2 regions of the Silvibacterium sp. genome follow, and region 2 is predicted to be linked to the other one. Evidence: riboswitches for the same ligand, from Rfam matches in the RefSeq annotation. Region 2 holds a riboswitch; the other holds the start of a gene.
What was found. Region 2 has a riboswitch for cobalamin ahead of QM649_RS00530 (ribonucleoside-diphosphate reductase subunit alpha). Riboswitches for the same ligand answer to the same signal wherever they lie in the genome.
Positions count from the first base shown of each region.

Region 1: linked by a shared signal. The riboswitch ahead of QM649_RS07535 (CbtB domain-containing protein) and the one ahead of QM649_RS00530 (ribonucleoside-diphosphate reductase subunit alpha) in region 2 are both predicted to bind cobalamin.

Region 1 covers NZ_JASGFD010000015.1:24,498-28,777, forward strand. The annotation lists gene cbiB (adenosylcobinamide-phosphate synthase CbiB) at 1-753, shown strand, start outside; gene QM649_RS07525 (pyridoxal phosphate-dependent aminotransferase) at 750-1,835, shown strand; gene QM649_RS07530 (histidine phosphatase family protein) at 1,846-2,424, opposite strand; cobalamin riboswitch at 2,474-2,595, shown strand; gene QM649_RS07535 (CbtB domain-containing protein) at 2,633-2,854, shown strand; gene QM649_RS07540 (CbtA family protein) at 2,864-3,595, shown strand; gene QM649_RS07545 (ABC transporter substrate-binding protein) at 3,616-4,280, shown strand, end outside.
Region 2 covers NZ_JASGFD010000001.1:148,712-152,991, reverse strand. The annotation lists gene QM649_RS00540 (TetR/AcrR family transcriptional regulator C-terminal domain-containing protein) at 1-266, shown strand, start outside; gene QM649_RS00535 (alpha/beta hydrolase-fold protein) at 320-2,041, shown strand; cobalamin riboswitch at 2,146-2,342, shown strand; gene QM649_RS00530 (ribonucleoside-diphosphate reductase subunit alpha) at 2,446-4,280, shown strand, end outside.

The sequences.
Region 1 (4,280 bases), on a different contig from region 2:
CTCGCCGCAGCCTATCGCTGCTCGAAGCAACTCGGCGTGCTTGCCGAGATCGGTCTGGGATGGACCTGCCTCGCCGCGCGCAACCTTCATGACGAAGCCTCGCAGGTGCTGGCTGCGCTCGATGCGAGCGATCTGTCGTATGCGCGCACGCGCCTTGCACGCATCGTGGGACGCGATACCGCGCAGCTCGATGCGTGCGAGATCAGCCGCGCGGTGATCGAGACTGTTGCGGAGAGCGCGTCGGACGGGGTGATGGCTCCGCTCTTTTACATGGCGCTCGGCGGCGTGCCGCTAGCCATGGCGTACAAGGCGGTCAACACGCTCGATTCGATGATCGGCCACGCGGACGAGCGCTATTTCTACTTTGGCAAGGCTGCTGCGCGTCTCGATGATGTAGCGAACTTCCTTCCCGCACGCATGACGGCGCTGGCCGTGATCGGCGCGTCGCGGCTGAGGAAGGCGGATGCTGAGGGGGCATGGCGCATCTGGCTGCGTGACGGCCATCGCCATAAGAGCCCAAATGCCGGCCAGCCCGAAAGCGCAATGGCCGGTGCGCTGGGCGTGCGGCTGGGCGGCGGCAATTTCTATGCCGGAGAATTCATCGCGGCGGAGCCGATGGGCGGTGAGTTCCGCGCGCCTGGGCCGCAGGATGCACGCGCGGCCGTGCGCATCGTCTCTGCTGCAGCGCTCCTGGGACTCGGAGCCGCAGTGCTCCTCGGCTTCGCGTTGCGCCCGCGAAGGACGCGCGGATGAAGACTACGCCACTCCACGGAGGCCAGCTCCGCGCGATCGCCGCACGCTTCGGCGTGTCTGCGTCGGAGCTGCTTGATTTCAGCGCGAACATCAATCCCGAAGGCCCGCCTTCTGCGGTGAAAGCAGCGCTCCTGCATGCGCTCGAAGCCCCGTCGACGCTGATGGACTATCCGGACCTGGAAGAGCTTGCATTACGGGAGTCGCTCGCGCGCTACGCCGGTGTGCGCGCGGAGAATGTCGCGGCATCGAACGGCTTTGTGTCACTGCTCGATGCGGCGCTGCGCGTGTTGCCTGTGAGGCGTTGCCTGGTGCCGATGCCCGCGTTCGTCGAATATCGCCGGACTTTAGAACGCGCAGGGGTGACCGTTGTGCCGCACGCTTTGAGCAGCGCGGAAAGCTTTCGCATCGATTCTGCCGCCCTCTTTGAGCAGGATTGCGATGCCATCCTGCTGGCGAATCCGCAGAATCCTTCAGGCGTGCTCACGTCACGTGAAGCGCTGCTCGAGATCGTGGAAGAGGCGGCGCGACGCGACCTCTTTGTCTTTCTCGACGAGGCCTTCATCGACTACGCGCCCGAAGCTACGCTCTCCGCCGAAGTCGAGCGCTTCCCGAAGCTCATCATCTTTCGCTCGGTGACGAAGTTCTTCGGCATGGCCGGGCTGCGCGTCGCCTACGCGCTGGCTTCGGTCGAGATGCGCAGCCGCATGCAGGAAGCGATTGCGCCCTGGTCTGTCACTACGCTTGCCTCGCTGGCCGCGGCCTGTGCGGTGCAGGATGAAGCGTACGCGCAACGCACACTCGCGCTGAATTTCGATCGGCGGCAGGGGCTGGAGCAGATGTTGGCCGCGTCGAGGATTCCGTTCTATCCGGCAGCCGCGAACTACCTGCTGCTGCGCCTTCCGGACTCGATCGATGCACAGGCATTCTGGGAGCGCATGATCCGCGAGCACCGCATCGTTCTTCGCGACTGCGCCAACTATGAGGCGCTGGAGCGCGGACATCTGCGCATCGCGGTGCGCACCGAAGCTGAGAATGCGCGACTGGTGCAGGCGTTCACAGCGCTCCTGCATGACCTGCGCTGAAGCACAGCCGTTACGGCTCGGTTGCGAGCAGTCCACAACCGGTGCAGCGAACCGTCCAGACCTCGCCGCTGCGGCGCAGGTCGGTCAAGGTCAGCGGCGCGATGTCGAATCGCCAGAAGAGCGGCGCAGGCAGGCGCAGCGTGTGGACGATGGCCGCGCGGATCCACGCCGGATGTGTAACCGCCACGGTATGTTGTTGCGTGGAGGCCGCATCGAGCCACGCGCCCACGCGCTCGATCAGCTGTGTGACGGACTCACCGCCGTGCGGAGCCGCGTCCGGCGCGGTGAGCCACGTCATCAACGCCGCAGGATCTTCGGCCTGTATCTCGTCCATCGTGCGGCCACGCCAGCGGCCGTAGTCGCAGTCGCGCAGCGCTCCCTCGGTTTCGGCTTCGAGCCCCAGCCGCCGCGCTGTCTCCTGCGCGCGAAGCTCCGGCGCAGAGCAAATGTGCGATGCGCGCGGGGCGCGCCAACCATGCGAAGCCAGCCGTTCCCGCTCGCATTCGGTGATCGCTTCGTCCGTGGGGAAGGCCGCCGTCCGCTGTGCCTCCGTGGCGGCGTGCGCGATGAGGGTAAATCGGGTGCTCATGCTTCCTTTATATGCGCGGAGGCGTGTGATTTCTGCACATCCTTGACACCCCACTGAGGGAGACATAGGGTTAAAACAGTCTTTGAAATGAAGTGAAGAAGCCGGTGCAATTCCGGCGCGGTCGCGCCACTGTGATTCCAAGCCAGACCTTCCTTCATTCCTGAAGCGATCTCTTGCTGTGGGACGCGTGATCCCGGGAGGCTTTCCAATGGCGCAAAATCTGGCCGGTGCTCTGGCACCTCAATCTGTTTCCATCCCCACCATCCCGGTGCGGGAAGTGCTGCCCTGGGCGCTCTTCGGCGGCCTGCTGATGCTGCTGGCGATTTATTTCGTAGGCGCGGAGCAGGGTGCCACCTCGCTCATCCACGGGCACACGGTGCATGAGTTTGTGCACGACGGCCGCCACCTGCTCGGCTTCCCCTGTCACTGAGAGGACACGATGACTCGCATCCTGCTTGTGCGCGGGATGCTTGCGGGGCTCATCGCGGGTCTGCTTGTCTTCGCCCTGGCCCGCTGGGTCGGCGAACCGCAGGTGGAACGCGCCATCGCCTTTGAGACGAGCATGGACCAGGCCCGGGGCGATGCGCCCGAGCCGGAGATCGTCAGCCGCAAGCTCCAGAGCAGCCTTGGGCTGCTGACCGCAACCGTCGTCGACGGCGTCGCCGTGGGCGGCATCTTCGCGCTTGTCTTCGCCTTCTCGCTCGGCCGCCTGCCGATCGCCGATCCTCGTTCGCTCTCCGTCACGCTGGCCGGGCTCGGCTTCGTTGCGCTCGCAGTGGTTCCGGCGCTCAAGTATCCGGCGAACCCTCCGTCTGTGGGCAATCCCGACACCATCGGCATGCGCACCGCCGCGTACTTTCTGCTGCTCGCCTTCTCGGTGGTTGCGATGGTGCTCGCGGCCAGGCTGCACGCGTATCTGCAGCGCAGGACAAGCGTGTGGACCGCAACGCTGCTCTCCGCGATCTTCTTTGTGATCGTGATTGCCGCCTCGTCGCACTTCCTGCCCAATATCGATGAAGTGCCTGCGGGCTTTCCGGCCTCGCTGTTGTGGAAGTTCCGCGTCGCCGCGCTCGAGATGCAGCTGCTCCTCTGGAGCGTGCTGGGCTTCGGTTTTGGATGGCTTGCCGATCGCGCATTGCAGGCGCGGCAACCGCAGCATGGATCTTTGTAATTTGTAAAAGGACTGGAACGATGCGTCCGATTTCGCGAATCCGCCGCCGGCTTCTCTCTCTTATTGTTGTCCTGCTGCTCTGCGCGGGCATGGCGAACGCGCAGGCAAAGCCGCAGCGCATCGTATCCACCTCGCCCAGCATTACAGAGACGCTCTTCGCGCTCGGCGTGGGGAATGAAGTGGTCGGCGTCTCGCAGTTCTGCAACTATCCGCCCGAGGTGCTGAAGCTGCCGAAGGTCGGCGGCTACGTGCATCCGAACGTGGAGGCCATCGCGCGGCTTGCGCCCGATCTCGTGGTGCTCGAGCACAGCTCCGTCGAGCTCACCGGCCGCCTCGACACGCTGCACATCCAATCGCTCGTGGTGCCGCACGAGACGCTCGAGGATATCTATACGGAGACGCAGCTCATCGGCAAGGCCGTGGCCGCGCCCGACCGTGCCACCGCGCTGGTCGCGCAGATGAAGAGCCAGCTCGCGGCAATCCAGGCAAAGGCGAAGGCCTCGCCCTCGCCGCGCGTGCTGGTCATCGTCGATCGCCAGCAGGGCACGCTGAACAACCTCATCGCCGTCGGCCCGAATAACTACGTCAACCAGATCCTCGAGATCGCGGGCGGCACGAATGTGCTGGCGCAGCCTGGCATCACCGGCTATCCGCGGATCTCGCTCGAGACGGTGCTGCGCGAGAA
Region 2 (4,280 bases):
AGGGCTTCACGGTGCGGCAGACGGCGGTGCTGATGAGCACCATCTTTAACTACACGCAGAGCTTCGTGATGGAAGAACAGGCGGTTTTTCCGCGGCCGGGTGAGCGATCCCCGCAGTACGACATCGAAGAGCGCAACGCCAGGCTCGATCCGAAGGAGTTTCCGCTGATGCGGCAGGCTGGAGCGATCCTCTTCGACCGCTATGAACGCCGGTATAAGGAAGGTCTCGAGCTGATTGTGCGCGGGGCTGCGCCACAGCAGGACTAGAGCCATATAGGCGGCTGATATCCTTCCCTCACCCCTTCGGGTACAGGAGAGATATGCGGCGTCTGGTCGTTGCGGCATTTGCTGCTTTCACGTGTGTCTGCGCGCACGCGCAGAGGATTGAAGTCTCGATTCCGGCTTCGAGTGGCGTTGCGAAGCCTTTGAACGGCCACCTGATCCTGGTGTTTTCGAAAAACAAGGAATCGGAGCCGCGCTTTCAGCTGGAGGAGAACTATCTTTCCTCGCAGGGATTCGGCGTGGACGTGGTGAATCAGGATCCGGCCAAGCCGATCGTGGTGGATGCGGCGACGATCGGCTATCCGCGCAAATCGCTCAGTGATCTGGATGCGGGTGACTACACGGTGCAAGCCGTCTTCAACGTGTATGAGGAGTTCCACCTCGCCAGCGGCAAGACGGTATGGCTGCCGCCGGACAAGGGCGAGGGCCAACACTGGGACGAGAAGCCGGGCAATCCCTATGACGCGCCAGTGAAGGTGCACTTCGACCCGAAGACGAAGACGGTACTGAAGCTTTCGCTCGACAAGGTGATCCCGCCGATTGCAGGCACAGATCAGGATCCGGCGGTGATGGCGGCGAAGGATCCCGGCGCGAAGTGGCTGAAGTACGAGCGATTCCGCAGCGAAAAGCTGAGCAAATTCTGGGGACGCGATGTGTACGTGGGCGCGTGGGTACTGTTGCCGGACGGCTTCGACGAGCATCCGGACGCGCACTATCCGCTGGTTGTCTACCAGGACCATTACCATGCGGGCTTCGGCCCGCTGCCATGGATTACGAAGCTGCCCGACGGGAAGGACAAGGGAGCTGCGCGCCGCGCCGCGGCCGGCTATCGCTTCTTCCAGGACTGGACCTCCGGCCGGTTGCCGCGCGTGATCATGATCTATGTGCAGAACGCGAATCCGTACTATGACGACTCGTACGTGGTGGATTCCGCGAACCTCGGGCCATACGGATCGGCGATCAACGAAGAGCTGATTCCGTTCATCGAGAAGAAGTATCGCGGTCTGGGGCAGGGCTGGGCGCGCGCGACCTTCGGCGGGTCGACCGGCGGCTGGGAGGCTTTGGCGACGCAGGTCTTCTATCCGGATTTGTATAACGGAACCTGGGCGGCCTGCCCCGATCCGGTGGATTTCCACGGCTACCAGAACATCGATCTCTATAACGATGCGAATGCCTTTCTCCGCAAGGGCGACTTCGGCGAGATTCCAATCGCGGCCGATCGCAAGCCGGATGGCTCGATCATCGCGAATGCCGAAGGCGAATTCCGCTTCGAGTATGTACTGGGCACGCATGGGCGTTCGACCGAGCAGTGGAATATCTGGCAGGCGGTCTTCTCGCCAGCCGGGCCGGATGGCTATCCGGCGCAGGTGATCGATCCGCTGACCGGAAAGATCGACAAGCAGGTAGTCGAGTATTGGCACGAGCACTACGACCTGAACGCCTATTTGCAGAAAAACTGGGCGACGCTGGGACCGAAGCTCGAGGGCAAGCTGCACCTGGCGGTGGGCGATGGCGACACCTATTTTCTGAACAACGCTGTGCATGATCTGCAGAAATCGCTGGCTGCGAGCCGGAATCCGCATTCAGATGCCGAATTCCAGTACGGCCCGGGCGAGCCGCACTGCTATACCGGAGGTCCGGCCGAGTATTCGATGCAGGAAAACAACGCCGACTGGCCGCAGCGGGTGCTTCCGCTGATGGTCGATCACATGCTGAAGACGGCGCCCGAGGGGGTGGATGTGAAGAGCTGGCGTTATTAATCAGTAAACAAAAGGCGGTAACCGGTCACCCATTGTGGGGTTCTGCGAAGTTTTGCAGAATATCCACAATGGGTGGCCTTGTTTGCGCCGGTCGACTCAACTTATAGTGTGGTTATTCCGATGGTTCCTCCCAAGCGGAGGATGAAAAGGGAACCCGGTGAGAATCCGGGACTGCCCCGCAGCGGTTAGTAGGTACGAAAGCCACGAGGACACTGGGTCTCTTGTATCGGACCTCGGGAAGTCTGGCGAGTAGGCTTGAACCTGCGTAGTCCGAAGACCTGCCAACGGAAATATTCGCTCGCGCCTCCGAGGGTGAGGCGAGGCAATGGTGACTGGCGCTACTCCGCCTGGAGTGGCCGTTGCTGTTTCTTCGCGTGCTTTCCGGGGCCAAGGAGACTCTCCCGATGGCCGCAACTTCCGATCGCATTCCTGTACAGACGACTCTCTCCGACGTGACGCCGGGCTTCCCCGTGCCTGAAGAGACGGCAGTGATGCATGTGCGCAAGCGCAATGGATCGCTCGAGCCCGTCGACGTAAACAAGATTGTGCGTGCGGTGCAGCGCTGCGCCCATGGCCTGCAGCATGTGGATTCGATCCGCGTGGCCTCGAAGACGATCGGCGGCCTGTACGATGGCGCCACCACACAGGAACTGGACAAGATTTCGATCGACACGGCGGCTTCGCTGATCGCGGAAGAGCCGCAGTATTCGCGCCTGGCTGCGCGTCTGCTGCTGGCGACGATCATGAAGGAAGTTTCGGGCTTCAACCTGTATTCCTTCTCGCAGTCGATCAGCTACGGGCACCAGGAAGGCGTGGTCAGCAAGGCCGCATTCGACTTTGTGAACACGCATGCCCGCAAGCTGAACGACGCGATCGACGACGAGTTCTCCGATCGCTTCGAATACTTCGGCCTGCGCACCGTGTATGACCGTTACCTGCTCCGTGATCCGCTTTCGCGCCGGATCATCGAGACGCCGCAGCACTTCTTCCTCCGTGTGGCCTGCGGCCTTGCGCAGTCGCCGAACGAGGCGATCAACTTCTACAAGCTGATTGCGTCGCTCGACTATCTACCGTCTTCGCCGACGCTCTTCAACTCGGGCACCAAGCACGCGCAGATGTCGTCGTGCTACCTGCACGATTCGCCTCTGGACTCGCTGAACAGCATCTACGACACCTATAAGAATGTCGCGCTGCTGTCGAAGTTCTCGGGCGGCATCGGTCTCGCGTTCCATCGTGTGCGCTCAGAAGGTTCGCTGATCCGCGCGACCAACGGCCTCTCGAACGGCATTGTGCCGTGGCTGCGCACGCTGGATAGCTCGGTTGCCGCGGTGAACCAGGGTGGCAAGCGCAAAGGTGCCTGCTGCGTGTACCTCGAGCCGTGGCATGCGGATGTCGAGTCGTTCCTCGAACTGCGCGACAACACCGGCGACGTGGCGCGCCGTACGCACAATCTGAATCTCGCCAACTGGATTCCCGACCTCTTCATGGAGCGCGTGGAATCCGACGGCGTGTGGTCGCTCTTCGATCCGAAGGACGTGCCGCAGCTGCCCGACCTTTACGGCAACGAGTTCAAGGTTGCCTATGAGAAGGCCGAAGAGGCGCAGCTCTATCGCCGTCAGATCAAGGCTCGCGACCTGTATGCGCGCATGATGCGCACACTGGCTGAGACCGGCAATGGCTGGATGACCTTTAAGGATGCAACCAACCTGAAGTGCAACCAGACCGGCGAAGCGGGCAACGTGGTGCACCTCTCGAACCTGTGCACCGAAATCACCGAGGTGACTTCGAGCGACCAGACCGCGGTCTGCAACCTGGGCTCGATCAACCTTGGCCGGCACGTGACGTGGGATGCCGACGGACGCCCGAGCTTCGATTTCGAGAAGCTGGCGCGCACGGTTCACACCGCGGTACCAATGCTCGATCGCGTGATCGACATCAACTACTATCCGATTCCGGAAGCGTCCAGCTCGAACGCGAAGTGGCGTCCGGTGGGTCTCGGCCTGATGGGCCTGCAGGATGTCTTCTTCCAGATGCGGCTGGCCTTCGATTCGCCTGAAGCGCAGGCGCTCTCGGCGCGCATCCAGGAAGAGATCTACTATTCGGCCGTGGAAGCTTCGTGCGAACTCGCCGAAAAGTATGGTCCGCATGAGACCTATCCGCAGACGCGGCTGGCAAAGGGCAAGTTCCAGTTCGATCTGTGGGGTGTGCAGCCCGCGGATACGGCCCGCTGGGATGTACT